Regions from separate parts of the Buttiauxella sp. BIGb0471 genome, predicted to be linked through region 1. Evidence: riboswitches for the same ligand, from Rfam matches in the RefSeq annotation. Region 1 holds a riboswitch; each other region holds the start of a gene.
The links. A riboswitch is a leader RNA that binds a small molecule or an ion and turns the genes downstream of it on or off. The one in region 1 is predicted to bind thiamine pyrophosphate.

Region 1 (5,578 bases):
GCCCAGCGCATCACAACCTGTTTCGGCCATCGCTTCCAGCCACTGACCGCCGCCTTTGGTGAACATCGTCACCGGCACGCGACGACCTTCGTTTTCACGCAGCAGGCCATCAATGATTTTGTGCATGTAATAGAGCGAGAATTGTTGATAATCACGCCCAGTCAGCACACCGCCCCAGGTATCGAAAATCATCACCGATTGCGCACCCGCTTTGATTTGCGCATTCAGGTACAGCGTGACGCTTTGCGCCAGCTTATCGAGCAGAAGATGCAGCGCTTGCGGGTCGGCATACATCATCTTTTTAATCACGGTAAAGGCTTTGCTGCTGCCGCCTTCAACCATATAAGTCGCCAGCGTCCACGGGCTGCCGGTGAAACCAATCAGCGGCACTTCGCCTTTTAACTCGCGGCGAATAGTACGCACCGCGTTCATTACATAACCCAGTTCATCTTCTGGATCAGGAATCGGCAGTTTTTCGACATCGGCACGGCTGGTAATTGGCGAGCGGAAACGCGGGCCTTCACCGGCTTCGAAAAAGAGACCAAGCCCCATCGCGTCTGGCACGGTGAGAATATCGGAGAAAAGGATAGCGGCATCCAGCGGATAGCGACGCAGCGGCTGCAATGTCACTTCACAAGCCAGCTCCGCATTTTTGCACAGCGACATAAAATCGCCTGCGACAGCGCGCGTGGCTTTGTATTCTGGCAAGTAACGACCTGCCTGCCTCATCATCCATACTGGCGTGGTATCTACAGGTTGGCGTTGCAGCGCCCGCAGGTAACGGTCGTTCTTCAGTTCAGTCATTTTGAATTTCCTTTGGCTGTATCGCTCAAGTTTATCACTCATAGTCCGCGCGACACAGGGCGACGGTATCTTCAATCAAACGACGCGCCACCGTACCTGGTGGCGGCAACAGCGGGAGCTGATCATATCTATACCAACCCGCGTCAATTAACTCTTTCGGGTCAATTTTAATCTCACCGCTGTGATAATCCGCCATAAACGCAGTCATCAACGATTGCGGGAACGGCCAAGGTTGGGAGGTTACATAGCGTAAATTCTTCACGCGAATGCTGCTCTCTTCCATCACTTCACGCGCCACGGCTTGTTCGAGGGTTTCCCCAACTTCAACAAACCCGGCCAGCACGGTATAAACCCCGTTGCGATGGCGCGTATGTTGGGCGAGCAGGATTTGATCGTCGCGGCGAATGGCAACGATGATGCACGGTGAAATTTGCGGGTAATAACGTTCACGGCAATGGCTACACAGCATCGCCCATTCGGTTTTGCTGACGTGCATTTCATGGCCACAGTAGCCGCAGAATTTGTGCGAGCGATAGAACTCCGCCAACTGCACGCCACGCCCAGCCAGCTGGAACAAACCCACATCCTGGTCAATTACCTGACGCACAGAACCCATATCCGCCCGGCGATTTTGTCGCACCAGCCAGACAGGCTCGTTTTCCCATTCGCCGATGGGTATTCCCACTGCGCCATCTAATTGAAATTCCTCTGCCGCTCCGTGAGGTAGCTCACCTTTGGGCAGCCACAGTTTTTGTTCATGACTGACGATAAACCAGCCCTGATCTAACTTTTGAATTACGCGTTCCATAACCTGGTGCACATCCCCGAGTTCGCTGGTATAAACAAATAGTCGTAACACTTTTGGGTACGTTTGCGTCACATCTCTACTCACGGAGTCAATCATGCTTAACCAGTTAGAAAACCTGACTGAGCGCGTTGGTGGTAGTAATGAGTTAATCGACCAATGGCTTCATGCCCGCAAACATCTGTTGGTAGCTTATTACAATATGGTTGGGATCAAGCCTAACAAGGAATCCCATACTGCGCTCGATGAAAAGGCTCTGGATAATTTTTGCCATAACCTCGTGGACTATCTTTCTTCCGGCCATTTTAATATTTATGAACGCATTATCAGTGAAATGGAAGGTAGCAGCCCACTTTTAGCCGCCACTCATCTTTACCCACAACTTGAAGCCAACACCCAGCAAATCATGGATTTCTACGATTCGCATCTCGAAAGCGCAATCGATCATGATAATTATATTGAGTTCCAGAAAGCACTTTCCGGCATTGGTGAAGCGTTAGAATCCCGCTTTTCGCTGGAAGATAAACTGATTCAGTTGGCGTACGACCACGATCTAAATGACAGTGCTAATGAGACCGGCAGCCTTGCACGTCCGGCTTGAGTTCTGCTCTGTTAACGCGTAATTTACATATCGACCCGTAGCAATACGGGTTTCTTCTTGTCGGAGTGCCGAGTGTTTAACTTAGTTAAGCACCGGCTGAGACCGTTAATTCGGGATCCGCGGAACCTGATCAGGTTAATACCTGCGAAGGGAACAAGAGTAATTCTGCTTTTGGGTTCACCCGTGCGCGGGCGCCCCACATTCATTACTCCTCCGTTGTTCTGACAAGCCACTTCCTGATAATTACTGGAATGAGCTATGTCTACTACTGAAAAAAAACCAAACCGTCGCGAACAGCGTGCTGCTGCCCAACACTTTATCAATACCCTCGAAGGCACTGCTTTCCCTAACTCTCAGCGCATTTACCTCACCGGCTCGCGTGATGATATCCGCGTGCCGATGCGTGAAATCCAGCTTAGCCCGACCGCCACTGGCGGTAGCAAAGAAAACCCGCAGTTCACCCCTAACGATGCCATTCCGGTTTATGACACTTCTGGCGCATATGGCGACCCGGCTATCAACATTGATGTCCTGCGCGGTCTTTCGCCACTACGTGAAAACTGGATTGCCGAACGTGATGATTGCGAAATCCTGACCGACCGCAGCTCTGCCTACACCAAAGAGCGCCTGGCCGATGACGGTCTGGATGAATTGCGTTTCGAAACACAGCTCACACCGAAGCGGGCTAAAGCCGGGAAAACCGTCACGCAACTGCACTATGCTCGCCAGGGAAGAGTGACGCCGGAAATGGAGTTCATCGCCATTCGTGAAAATATGGGCCGCGAGCGTATTCGCGATGAAGTTTTACGCCACCAGCATCCAGGCCAGGGTTTTGGCGCTCGTCTGCCAGAAAATATCACGCCGGAATTTGTGCGTGACGAAGTGGCGGCTGGACGGGCAATTATCCCCGCCAATATCAACCACCCCGAATCCGAGCCGATGATTATTGGACGTAACTTTCTGGTGAAAGTGAACGCCAATATTGGCAACTCGGCGGTCACCTCCTCCATTGAAGAAGAAGTGGAAAAACTGGTCTGGTCCACGCGCTGGGGGGCAGATACCGTAATGGATCTGTCTACGGGCCGCTATATCCACGAAACCCGTGAATGGATTTTGCGTAACAGCCCGGTCCCCATCGGCACCGTGCCAATTTACCAGGCGCTGGAGAAAGTTAATGGCATCGCCGAAGACCTGACCTGGGAAATGTTCCGCGATACGCTGCTGGAACAGGCCGAGCAAGGCGTGGACTATTTCACGATACACGCCGGAGTACTGCTGCGTTATGTGCCGATGACCGCCAAACGCCTCACCGGAATTGTTTCGCGCGGTGGCTCGATTATGGCGAAATGGTGCCTGTCGCATCATCAGGAAAACTTCCTGTATGAGCACTTCCGCGAAATATGCGAAATATGCGCGGCTTACGACGTTTCGCTCTCTTTAGGCGACGGCCTGCGCCCCGGCTCCATCCAGGATGCCAACGACGAAGCACAATTCTCTGAGCTGCATACGCTTGGCGAGTTAACCAAAATTGCCTGGGAGTACGACGTACAGGTGATGATTGAAGGACCGGGGCATGTGCCAATGCAGATGATTCGCCGCAACATGACCGAAGAACTGGAGCATTGCCACGAAGCGCCGTTCTACACACTCGGCCCGCTGACTACCGATATTGCGCCTGGTTACGACCATTTCACGTCAGGAATTGGTGCGGCCATGATCGGCTGGTTTGGCTGCGCGATGTTGTGTTACGTCACGCCGAAAGAGCATCTCGGCCTGCCGAACAAAGAAGATGTTAAGCAGGGGCTGATTACCTATAAAATTGCGGCCCATGCCGCAGACCTCGCAAAAGGCCACCCTGGTGCGCAGATCCGCGATAACGCCATGTCGAAAGCCCGCTTTGAATTCCGCTGGGAAGATCAGTTTAACCTCGCACTCGACCCGTTCACTGCCCGCGCGTATCACGACGAAACGCTGCCACAGGAGTCCGGCAAAGTCGCGCACTTCTGTTCCATGTGCGGGCCAAAATTCTGCTCAATGAAAATCTCCCAGGAGGTTCGCGATTTCGCTGCTAAACAAGCCATAGAAGTCGGACTGGAAGATATGTCACAAACCTTCCGGGCAAAAGGTGGCGAAATTTATCTGCGCCAGGAGGAAGTGTGATGAACAAACCTGCATTTCCCGCTGTGCCGCAGCGGTTGGGTTTATACCCGGTGGTTGATAGCGTTGAATGGATTGAGCGACTGTTGGGAGCAGGTGTGCGCACCATTCAATTGCGCATCAAAGACAAACACGACGATGACGTTGAGGCCGATATTGTTGCGGCCATCAAGTTAAGCCAGCAATACGAAGCTCGCCTGTTTATTAACGATTACTGGCGGCTGGCAATAAAACATCGCGCTTACGGCGTGCATCTCGGCCAGGAAGATATGGATGTGGCTAATCTGGACGCCATTCGCGACGCGGGTTTACGCCTCGGGCTTTCGACACACGACAATATGGAAATGGATCGCGCCCTGATGGCGCGCCCTTCTTACATCGCTTTGGGGCATGTTTTCCCTACCAACACCAAACAAATGCCGTCCGCCCCGCAAGGGCTGGCGCAGCTCGCTGCACATATCAAAACGTTGGGCGATTACCCCACCGTGGCGATTGGCGGGATAAGCATTGAGCGCGTTCCCTCCGTGCTAAAAACAGGTGTGGGCAGTGTCGCGGTGGTTAGCGCAATAACTCAGGCTGCTGACTGGCGAGCGGCAACTGTGCAGTTGTTGGAACTAGTGGGGGCTGGCGATGAATGATTCCGACTTTATGCGTTACAGCCGCCAGGTGCTATTGGAAGACATCGCCATTGAAGGGCAGCAAAAGCTGCTCGCCAGCAAAGTCTTAATCGTCGGATTAGGCGGGCTGGGTTCCCCGGCGGCGTTGTATTTGGCTGCCGCAGGCGTTGGTACCCTGATTCTCGCCGACGATGACAACGTGCATATCAGTAATTTGCAGCGCCAGATTCTGTTCACCACGCAAGATATCGAACAGCCGAAATCGCTGGCCGCCCAACGCCATCTACAACAACTTAATCCTGATATTAAGCTCCAGGTTATTGGCGAGCGTCTGGCTGGAGAAGTGTTGAATCAGGCAGTAAAAAATGCCGATTTGGTACTGGATTGCAGCGACAACATGGCAACGCGCCATGCGATTAATGCCGCCTGCGTCGCACACAGCAAACCGCTGATTTCCGCAAGTGCCGTGGGATTTGGTGGGCAACTTATGGTGCTGACGCCGCCATGGGAGAACGGTTGTTATCGCTGTGTGTGGCCTGATGAACACGAACCGGAACGCAACTGCCGCACGGCAGGTATCAGCGGCCCGGTGGT
Region 2 (5,578 bases), on a different contig from region 1:
GTGTTAGTTAATTGGAATATACGCCTGCGTGAAAATAACTTGTTGTTTCTTTGCTATGAATGTTGTTTTTCTTGGTTAGATGTTTTTAATTCTTGTGAATATGTGATTGTCATTATAATAATGTAATTCCATGATGACATTCTCTTGTTATATTCACAAAGCTATCACTGTTACGCATGAATATACTCTCTGCTAAAAATGTTAATTACTTGTTGATGCCCGCTATTAATTCTATGTATAAATTACTCTAAACAATACAGCGTGAAGAAAGGGCAACAGTATGGAAATAATCACACCGAGATTGATCCTCCGGCCACTTCGTTCGGAAGATGCCGAGCAAATTCAAAACGTATTTCCGCGCTGGGAGATTGTGCGTTACCTGGTTTCTACTGTTCCGTGGCCTTATCCACCTGGCGCGGCAAAACATTATGTCGATAATGTTGCGCTGCCTGCGGTAAAAGAAGGAAAGGGCTGGTTCTGGTCCATTCGGCGTAAAGAAAATCCGCAGGAATTAATTGGGCTAATTTGTCTGATGGATACTCCAGATAACAACCGTGGTTTCTGGTTAGTCCCGGAATGGCAAGGACAGGGCCTGATGAGTGAGGCCTGCGGTGTAGTGAATGATTTCTGGTTTGAAACACTCGAGAAAGACGTGTTACGCGCGCCAAAGGCCGTCGCCAATGACCGTTCCAAAAACCTTTCCATCCGTCACGGTATGCGGCTTATCCGCACCGAAAAATCGCAATATGTGAGTGGAGAAATGGATTCGGAGCTTTGGGAAATAACCCGCGATGAATGGCGGCAATTCAAAAAGTTAACGTCGTTGGCTTAACATCTGGCAGCACAGGCGGTTTACAGTCACTGTTGCGCGCATTATTCTTCTGAACGCAAAAATATGATTTATCAATGACTCGGGGTGCCCTTCTTTGTGAAGGCTGAGAAATACCCGTACCACCTGATCTGGATAATGCCAGCGTAGGGAAGTCAGATGCCTGCCTGGTCATCTCTTCTTCACGCCAGGCAGGAGCTTACAAGATGCAACCTGACCTGTTACCCGGCCACTGCGCCGCCTCGGTTTTACATAACTTACGCAGCACTCCCCCTTTAGTCCATTGCATGACCAATGATGTGGTGCAGGGTTTTACCGCCAACGTGCTGCTCGCCATTGGCGCGGCTCCCGCTATGGTCATTGAGCCTGAAGAGGCCGCGCAATTTGCCCCCATTGCCAGTGCATTGCTGATTAATATCGGAACACTCACCGCCGATAGCAGTCGCGCAATGCTGGACGCCATTCACGCCGCGAATCAATCCTCCACGCCATGGGTACTCGATCCGGTTGCCGTCGGCGCTCTGGCGTTTCGTACCCGATTTGCCCGCGAAGTTCTCGCGCTAAAACCTGCCGCAATCCGGGGTAATGCTTCAGAAATCTTAGCCTTAGCGGGGGAGCATTCCGCAGGCCGTGGCGTAGATAGCGCTGACGACGCACTTTCTGCATTACCCGCAGCCCTTAAACTGGCGCAGCTTACTGGCGCGGTGGTGGCCGTCACCGGCGAGGAGGATTACATCACCGATGGCGAACACGCCTGGAGCGTGGCGGGCGGCGGCGTGTTGATGACGCGCGTGGTCGGCACCGGTTGCGCGCTTTCCGCCGTGGTTGCCGCTTGCTGCTCACTGCCAGGGACGCGGCTGGATAACGTGGCTGCCGCCTGCCAGTTTATGAAATTCGCCGGGGAACAGGCGATTGCCGTGAGTCGCGGTCCTGGCAGTTTTGTCCCGGCGTTTCTTGACGCACTTTACGGACTTAATGCGGAGGCTCTGGCATGAAAGGGCAAAACCGTATTAACGCATTGACGATTGCTGGCACCGACCCGAGCGGGGGGGCGGGCATTCAGGCTGACCTGAAAACATTCTCGGCACTGGGCGCGTATGGCGCCAGCGTGATCACCGCGCTGGTGGCGCAAAATACCCGCGGCGTGCAGTCTGTTTATCGCATTGAACCGGCATTTGTCGCCGCCCAGCTTGATTCTGTGCTCAGCGATGTGCGCATCGACACCATTAAAATTGGCATGCTGGCTGAGACCGATATCGTTGAAGCGGTGGCGGAGCGGTTGGCTTTTTACAATGCACGCAACGTGGTGCTCGATACGGTCATGCTGGCGAAAAGTGGCGACCCATTGCTTGCGCCCTCTGCGGTAGAGAGCCTGCGTCGTCGGCTGTTGCCGCAAGTGGCGTTGATCACCCCGAATCTGCCTGAAGCCGCCGCATTGCTGGACGCACCACATGCACGCAGTGAGCGAGAAATGAAGGAACAGGGCGATGCGCTGCTGGGAATGGGGTGCGAAGCGGTGTTGATGAAAGGCGGCCATCTTGATGACGCCGAAAGCCCGGACTGGTTATTTACCCGCGACGGCGCGCAACGTTTTACCGCTCCGCGTGTCCAGACTCGCCACACTCACGGCACGGGATGTACGCTTTCTGCGGCCCTTGCCGCACTTTATCCGCGCTATCTTGACTGGCCGAAGACTATTTCGGCGGCGAAAGCGTGGCTATCTCAGGCGTTAGAGCAGGCGGATTCGCTGGAAGTGGGCCACGGAATTGGACCGGTGCATCATTTTCATCAATGGTGGTAATCGAGGTAATACCTGTATAAGACCATTGAGTTATACTGGTTTCACCTTATCTTCCGGACATTTGCGCGAAATGGAACAGGTTCACCTTCAGCTCATTGAACAACTCGTCCAGCGGTTTTCGCAGGCCGACAACACGCCGCTGTATTTGAAATTCGCCGAAACGGTGAAATCGGCGGTACGCAGCGGTGTGTTGCCGCAAGGGAATATTCTGCCGGGGGAGCGAGATCTCAGTCAGTTGACCGGTGTTTCGCGCATAACGGTGCGCAAAGCAATGCAGACGCTGGAAGATGAAGGGGTGGTGACCCGTTCCCGAGGCTACGGCACGCAGATTAACAACACGTTTGAGTATTCGCTGAAAGAGGCGCGTGGCTTTTCGCAGCAAGTTGTGTTGCGCGGTAAAAAGCCTGACACACTGTGGGTCAACAAACGCGTGGTGAAATGCCCGGCAGATGTGGCCGAGCAACTGGCGATTATCGCCGATAGCGATGTTTTCCTGCTGAAACGTATTCGTTATGTCGATGAAGATGCGGTTTCGGTGGAAGAGTCTTACGTGCCAACGGAATTAATCGCGAATGCTGATGACATCGGCGTTTCGCTGTATGACTATTTTCGCAGCCAGAATATTATCCCGCAGCGAACGCGCAGCCGCGTCAGCGCCAGAATGCCCGACAGCGAGTTCCAGTCGCATATTAAGCTGGAAACGCCGGTGCCGGTTCTGGTGATCAAACAGGTGGCGTTTGACCCGCAAAACCGGCCTATCGAATACAGCATTAGTTATTGTCGCAGCGATTTATATGTGTTTGTCTGCGAAGAATAATACCCGTCATACTTCAAACGGCATCTTTGTTGGCTGCGTTCGCTTGCCCGAATCGCTTAGTTGACTAAGCTCATCGGGACTCGCTCTCTTGCCGCCGCGATGTCGCTCGAATTATTTTGGGTATTGGCAGAGTTGTTCAATAAAGGGGGCGCAATCGCCACCGCGGTGGCTAACGACATAAGAAGCCACGGCATTACCCAGACTTACCGCATCGCCGAGGCTCCAGCCCGCCGCCAGCCCAGCCAGAGTACCACCCGCATGGCTGTCGCCTGCGCCAATCGTATCCACAACCACGGCTGGGAACGGCGCTGCCAGACCAATACTCTCCGCTGAAGCAAACCAGGCACCTTCTTTGTCGAGCCGCACTATTAACGGCGAATCGTAGCGCTCAAGCCATTTCTCGCAAATTCCTGCAATATCATCGCCCGCCACATTCAACCACTGCGCGGCAATTGCTGCTTCCTGGCGGTTAAGGGAAACCATCGGTTTGCAGGCCATAATCCGTGCCAGTAGCGGCTCAGGAATATCAGCAATCCGCGGGCCAAAATCGATAAATGCGCTCACGTCATGCAGCGATTCCAGCCAGTTCACCAGTAAGTCGGCACACGGCCCGGCAAGTTGATATCCAGACAGCGAAAGCAGGGTACCGGGCGCAAGCTGCAATTTATCCAGCCACTGTTGATTCCACTGGTGCTCGACGCCACGAAACGACATAAACGTTCTTTCGCCGTCCGGCTCCACCAGCGCCAGGCACCAGCCGTTATCACCGCTGGTGGTGTGGATTTCGCTGATGATTCCTTGCTTTTCCAGGCTTGAGCGAATGATATCCGCCCAGGTTCCCTGGCCAATCGGGAGCGCATTTTTTGAGGCAATGCCCAGGCGCGACAGCGTGAGCGCGATGTTCAGCGCGCAGCCGCCGATGTTCACGCTTTGCTGTTGCAGTTCGATATCACATCCGCGCCACGGCAGGGCGTAAGCGTCGGCTATGACGTCAATAACTGCCGAGCCGAGCACGCAAACCGGGCGTTTCGCCGTAAGTGTCGGCAGGCGGGAATGCAATTCACTGGCGTTCATTTTGCGCCTCCCTTTGCTGGCGATAGCCCATAAACAGGCGGCTGTAGCGCGTAAAATCAAGCTGGTTAACGTCATCAAGCTCGCGTTTAAGTTCGCTATCAATGCTTTCTACGCCGTGTAGCGCGCCACAAATCGCCGTCGCCATCGCACCAATGGTGTCGGTATCCCCGCCCAGGTTGGCGCATAAAATCGCGCAACGATTCGGGTTGGTTTGTGCCAGTTCCACCATCGCAATCGCCGCGGCGACAGATTCAATGGTACTGGTGCCGGTGCCGACCAGGTGGTAAACCTGCTCCATGCCAGACTCGGTGCCGCGCGCGGTTCTGGCAACATTTAACGCCAGCTCAATACGCGCCCCGAGGGACGCATTAAACGTAGTGACTCGCTTTTCCTGCGCGTGGCGAGCCACAGAAGGCAGTTCATCGCAAATGGTTTCCCAGCTAGCGCCTTCAATCGCTTTTGAAATCGCCCAGGCTATCACCACCGCGCCGGAAATCGCCAGATCGGATTTGTGCGTTGGGCTGGAGGCCAGCGCGACTTCATCAATGAACGCGTCGAGATTATGCGTCGGCAGCAGGCAACCCAACGGCGAGGCACGCATGGCCGCCCCGTTAGTGACGCCATTGTTTTCCAACTCGCTGACCGGCGTGCCTTGCTTAATTGCATTCAGCGCGATTTTGGACGTTGGCCCAAGCACATTCTTGTTGAAAGCATCGAAGCCTTCCGCCCAGTGCAGAATATTGCGCCCGATGGTGTCCGGGTTGACTGCACCGTGATGCTCGATAATCGCATCGGCCAGCGCCAGCGCCATCGAGGTGTCGTCGGTAAACTCGGCGCGGTTGAAATAACAGGCGGCGTTGTTTTCTGCTGGCCCCGGCAGGAAGCGGTCAATCCAGCCAAAGTGCGCTTTCACCCGCGAACGCGGCCACAACTCCGATGGCATTCCCATCGCATCGCCTAATGCCTGGCCGTAAAAGGCCCCCAGAATACGATTTTCCATCATTATGCTTCCTTTAAATCTTTGTCAGATTGGCTGCCAGCAACGGCAATAGTCGTG
Region 3 (5,578 bases), on a different contig from region 1:
CTGGCTGGGTGGCCGCTTTAAAGGGCCGCTGCATCGCTGGTCGTTTATGAAAAAGAACAAAGCGCTGCTGGATAAAACCGAGCATGCGCTGCATCAGCACAGCATGTTTACCATCCTGGTGGGGCGTTTTGTTGGCCCGACACGCCCGCTGGTGCCGATGGTTGCAGGCATGTTGGATCTCCCTGTTGCTAAATTTATCGTCGCGAACATTATCGGCTGCATTTTCTGGCCGCCAATCTACTTCTTGCCGGGGATTCTGGCGGGAGCCGCCATTGATATCCCGGCGGATATGCAGAGCGGCAGCTTTAAATGGTTGTTACTGCTGGTCGCGCTGGGCCTTTGGCTGGCGGGCTGGTTGTGCTGGCGCTGGTGGCGTAGCGGTAAAGCCAGTGCTGACCGTTTAACCCAATACTTGCCGCGCGCGCGTTTGCATTGGTTAGCACCCACTATGGCGGTGCTGGCGATAGGCAGTTTTGCGGCTATTCAAATGCACCCATTAATGCCGATTTACCGCGATATTCTGTGGAAAGTGCTTACTGGCCACCACTAATACCCAGCAGCGCCGATGCGCTGGCTTCCCCGCTCAATAAGGTTGCCGTGTCGCCATCCCAGGCGATACGGCCATCGACCACCACCAGACTTCTTTCGGCAATGCGTGCCGCATCTTCAACACTGTGTGACACCATCAACAGCGTCAGTTGCTGCTGGCGGCACAGGTCATCAAGCAATTGCAGCATCTCCTGGCGCAGCGCCGGATCGAGTGCTGAGAAAGGTTCATCGAGCAGCAAAATAGGTTGCTCGCGCACCAGACAGCGGGCGAGGGCGACACGCTGGCGCTGGCCGCCAGAAAGCTGTGAAGGCAAACGGTCGAGCAAATCACTAATCGCCATTTGACTGGCAATGGTCGCCAGACGCTGTTGTTGTTCAAGATTCAGCTTCAGGCCGGGATTTATCCCAAGCCCTATGTTCTGACGCACCGTCAGATGGCTAAAAAGATTGTTCTCCTGGAACAGCATCGACACCGGGCGCTGCGCAGGAGCGCTATGCGTATGATCTTCATTGTTCAGGCTAATCTGCCCGCTGGCAGGTGTCAGAAAACCGGCAATCAAACTCAGCAGCGTACTTTTCCCCGCGCCGCTTGGCCCCAGCACCGCCACGCGTTCTCCGGCATTAATTTGCATCGAAAAACGCATCGGTAAATGGTGATAGAGCCAGGTTACATCAGTTAGCGTTAGCATGGCGTCCCGGAAGTTTTTCAATCAATGTGAATAAAGCAAAGCACAGTATCAGCAGGATCAGCGCGGTAACGGCGCCATCCTGGCTACGATATGAACCAATTTGTTGATAGAGATAAAACGGTAGCGTGCGGAAATCTTCATTACCAAATAGCGCCACGACGCCAAAATCACCAATCGATAGCACGCAGGCAAATGCTAACGCCTGCGCCAGTGGGCGTTTGAGCGCCCGTAACTCGATGTAGCGCAGTCGATTTAAGCCGCTGATATTGAGTGACTGGCACAATTTGCCGTAGCGTTCCGCGACATCCAGCATCGGGTTTTCCAGCACCTTCAACGCGTAAGGAATGGCCATCAGCGCATTGGTAAAAATTACTATACCGTCAGCGGTTTGCGGCAAACCCACGCTGTTATTGAGTAGCAGGAAAAAGCCGGTCGCCAGCACAATGCCCGGCATGGCTAAAATCAACATGCCGCTCAGTTCCAGCGCCTGTCCGGCAAATGCGCGGTTGCGCAGGCTCAGTTCCCGCGAACTCCACAGCAGCATCACCGTAATCACCACACAGATTAACCCTGCACCCATGGCGATTCGTAATGAGGTGAATAATGCCTGCCATAAAATCGGTTGTGACAGCACAGAACCCAGGCCGCTATTGATACCATCAATGATGACCGCTATCAGCGGCGGTAATAACAATAATAGTGCGAGTACGATAAGCAGCCCGTCACACAGTTTGCGGCGCAAGTTATCTTGCGGGTCGCGCCAGCCTTGCATCTGGCTGATACCCACCGGAATCGCTTTGCTGAGGCGTTGGCTCATCAGCACCAGACCCAGGCAGCAAATCATTTGTACTAATGCGAGCAACGCCGCACGGGCGGGATCGTAGTCGTAACTCAGCGCCTGGAAGATAGCCAGTTCAATGGTCGTTGCCTGCGGCCCGCCGCCCAGTGAAAGCACCGTGGCAAAACTGGCGAAACAAAGCATGAAAATGAGTGCGGCGGCAGGAAGAATCTGGCGGCGTAGCCACGGCCATTCAACAAAGCGGAAGAAGTTCCAGCCCTGCATTCCCAACTGCGCGGCGACCTGGCGCTGTTCGCTGGGGATATTTTCCAGCGCCTGAAGCAGCAAACGCGTCGCCATCGGCAGGTTAAAAAAGACGTGAGCTAATAAAATGCCCTTAAGGCCATACGGCGAGAAAACCCATTCAATGCCCAGCCAGGCGCACAATGAGGCCAGCCAACCTTCGCGGCCATACACCGTCAGAATACCAAACACGGCGACTAACACCGGCAACACGAGCGTCATGGCACACAGACGTAACAGCGCGAGCCGCCCCGGAAAATGGCGGCGGTAAAGTGCGCGGGCGAGGAAAATCGCCGGAAATACCGAAAGGGCAGCGGAGAGGAATGCTTGCCAGAACGAGAAACGCAGCACGTGCCACAAATAGCTATCCTGCACCAGAGCACGGATATCGGTTTGCGGCGCGTTAAACCACAGCGCCAGAAAAGCTGCGAGGGCTACGGCTACCACGAGAGTAGCGGCGCATAGCCCTGGAATCAGCCAGCCGGGGATCAGCGGCTGACGGCGCGTTGCCATTCACTAATCCAACTTGCGCGATGGGAAGAGACGTCTTGCGGGCTAAATTCCAGCGTGGTCTGCGGTTTCACCAGACCGTTAAAACCTTCTGGCAATTTCACGTCCGTTACCGGGTACATCCAGTTGCCAGTTGGGATGGTGTTCTGGAAGCCTGGCGAAGTAATAAATTTCATGAATTTCTCAGCCAGTTCAGGCTGCTTGCTGGAAGCTAAACGACCAGCGACTTCTACCTGCAAATAGTGCCCTTCGCTGAAATTCGCCGCTGCGTAGTTATCTTTTTTCTCTTCGATAATGTGATACGCCGGAGAGGTGGTGTAACTCATCACCAAATCGCCTTCGCCTTTCAGGAACAGGCCGTAAGCTTCAGACCAGCCTTTGGTGACGGTGACGGTTTTCTTCGCCAGTTTCGCCCAGGCTTCAGGTGTTTTGTCGCCGTAAACTTTTTGCATCCATAACAGCAGGCCTAAACCCGGCGTGCTGGTGCGCGGATCCTGGTAAATCACCTTCCATTTCTGATCGCTTTCGACCAGTTCTTTCAGGCTTTTCGGCGGGTTTTTCAGTTTGTTTTTATCGTAGACGAAAGCGAAATAGCCGTAGTCGAAAGGCACGAAAGTGTCGTTGTTCCAGCCGCCAGGGATTTTCAGTTTGCTGCTGTCGACATTGCTGATGGCAAACAATTTGGTTTGCGCCGCCGCTTCCAGCAAATTGTTATCCAGGCCCAGAACCACATCAGCCTTGGTGTTCTTTCCTTCCATGCGCAGGCGATTTAGCAAAGAGACGCCATCTTCAAGTGCGACGAATTTCAGCTCGCAATTGCAGTCAGCTTCAAAGGCTTTTTTCACCGCAGGACCTGGACCCCAATCGGCGGCAAAGGAGTCGTAGGTGTAAACAGTCAGTAGGGGTTTGGCAAAAACTGGGGCAGCGATGAGTGCCAGTAACGGTAGGAATTTTTTGAACACTTTGCACCTCTTGGAATTAGGGGTGGCAAAGGACTTTGAGAATGGAGCCTCAAATCCCTTCGCCGGCATTATCCGGATCAGGTTCGACGGGTATTATCTCAGCCAGACTTTCGTCTTAGCACCCCGTTGAGAACGCGAGCATTGTAATGATTCTGTGAATGAATCGAAAGTATTAAGGTTCCGGTGGTGCAAACCAGGCCGATTTAAAGTCAAACCAGCCGAGCGTGTTCATCCTCACGCCACGCATGCTGCGTTGCCCCTCAATGCGCAGCCAGTGGTGAATTAACGGCAAAATGTCATTATTCTCAACGCGCTTCTGGCACCACTCGGGCAGTGAAAGCTCACCGTTGTGCCATTTACGGGTATCGGATTCCCAGTCAATCGCAATACATTTTTGAATGAGCGGCACCTCATAGAGATGCGAAAAGAGTGAAAATTCTAGCGGCAGGGTGAAGTTGGCGCTGTTAAGCCAGATATCGCTTTCGGCATCACCCTGATGCCACTCTTCATAACTGACTTCTTGCACCACCAGTTTTACGCCTACGCGTGCCAGCAATTGTTCCATCACTTTACTGATAACCCGGTGCTCAACGTGGTCGCGATAGAACGTCAGTGTAACGGACTCAAGCCCTGCGGGTTTTTCGACTACCGGTTGCGGTCGGGTGTGGTGCCAGCGTGGCAATAAGCCGTATGCCGGGAACCAATACTGCTGGTTTTGTTCGCCCGCGCTATAAAGCAGGTGAATAGGTGCCAGCACATGGCTCAACCAGCGACGCACTTGTTCATTGCTGCCGGATTGCGAGCGTCTATCAAATAAAATGTAGTAACAGCCTTCTTCCAGGCGACTTTCAACCGCTTTCTCGCTGTCAGGCATTCCCGATAATTGCACTGCACAACTGACGTCTTCGCCAATTTCTGGCAGCACCCAGAAATTCACTTCGTCTATTAATGCGCGATAGCCAAAGTAATCATCATAGGCCTGGATCTTCAGTTGGTTGGTGTTGTTACGCACGACCGAATAGGGGCCGGAGCCGACTGGCTGACGGGAAAAGTTGTCCAGCGTTTGCCACTCACGCGGCAGAATCATCGCATTAACACTGCCAAGCAACCACGGCAGCCAGTTATCCGGCTGTGAGAGTGTAATATCCAGTGTCCAGGCGGTTGGGGAGCTAATCTGCGTGATGTGAGAATAGAGCGGCAACGCATTAATCCGTTGCAAAGAGGTCATGACATCCAGCATATCCAGCTCGCGGCCATGGTGGAAATGAATGCCAGGGCGCAAATAAAAACGCCAGTGTAATGGGGATATTTGCTGCCAGTGGTGAGCTATATCCGCTTCCAGTTCCCCATTTTCCTCATTTATGCGAATTAAGCCGCTGAAAATTTGCCGGGCAATATGCGTTTCTGAACGGCGTAAAGCCGAGCCTGGTAATAGGTTTAGCAGCGGGCGATAGTAAAGAACGCGCAGAATATGTCGCCCTTGCCGGAAGCTGCGTCCGAGATGGGAGATTAGCATCTGGCGCACCGCGGCTTTATCCCCGACGATCTGCACCAGTTGATCAATTCTGTCCTGCTCGAGAAGATCCTCTGCCCGCTGTTGCTGGAGTGCGAGGCCCGTGTAGAGAAATTCGAGCTGTGAACGTTTGCCTCGTCCGACTTCCGCTTTCCAGCTCAGCCAGCCCTTTTCCTGCATCGCACTGAGTAGCGTGCGCATATGGCGGCGGGAGCAATTCAGCAGCGAGGCCAGGTCATTCAACGTTGTATCCTGCGGTTTACCTTCGAAATAT

Region 2: another riboswitch for thiamine pyrophosphate. It lies ahead of thiM (hydroxyethylthiazole kinase); the one in region 1 lies ahead of thiC (phosphomethylpyrimidine synthase ThiC).
Region 3: another riboswitch for thiamine pyrophosphate. It lies ahead of thiB (thiamine ABC transporter substrate binding subunit); the one in region 1 lies ahead of thiC (phosphomethylpyrimidine synthase ThiC).

What each region holds. Positions count from the first base shown of each region.
Region 1 covers NZ_JANUEU010000011.1:21,103-26,680, reverse strand. Annotated here, with positions in the region: gene hemE (uroporphyrinogen decarboxylase) at 1-804, opposite strand, end outside; gene nudC (NAD(+) diphosphatase) at 839-1,612, opposite strand; gene M2371_RS21155 (Rsd/AlgQ family anti-sigma factor) at 1,707-2,210, shown strand; TPP riboswitch at 2,262-2,380, shown strand; gene thiC (phosphomethylpyrimidine synthase ThiC) at 2,469-4,370, shown strand; gene thiE (thiamine phosphate synthase) at 4,370-5,005, shown strand; gene M2371_RS21140 (HesA/MoeB/ThiF family protein) at 4,998-5,578, shown strand, end outside.
Region 2 covers NZ_JANUEU010000001.1:450,256-455,833, forward strand. Annotated here, with positions in the region: gene M2371_RS02070 (GNAT family N-acetyltransferase) at 281-832, shown strand; TPP riboswitch at 903-999, shown strand; gene thiM (hydroxyethylthiazole kinase) at 1,036-1,824, shown strand; gene thiD (bifunctional hydroxymethylpyrimidine kinase/phosphomethylpyrimidine kinase) at 1,821-2,630, shown strand; gene M2371_RS02085 (GntR family transcriptional regulator) at 2,701-3,447, shown strand; gene M2371_RS02090 (PfkB family carbohydrate kinase) at 3,559-4,521, opposite strand; gene M2371_RS02095 (ADP-ribosylglycohydrolase family protein) at 4,508-5,524, opposite strand; gene M2371_RS02100 (nucleoside permease) at 5,524-5,578, opposite strand, start outside.
Region 3 covers NZ_JANUEU010000003.1:367,565-373,142, reverse strand. Annotated here, with positions in the region: gene M2371_RS12470 (DedA family protein) at 1-550, shown strand, start outside; gene thiQ (thiamine ABC transporter ATP-binding protein ThiQ) at 534-1,238, opposite strand; gene thiP (thiamine/thiamine pyrophosphate ABC transporter permease ThiP) at 1,222-2,832, opposite strand; gene thiB (thiamine ABC transporter substrate binding subunit) at 2,808-3,791, opposite strand; TPP riboswitch at 3,828-3,927, opposite strand; gene sgrR (HTH-type transcriptional regulator SgrR) at 3,964-5,578, opposite strand, start outside.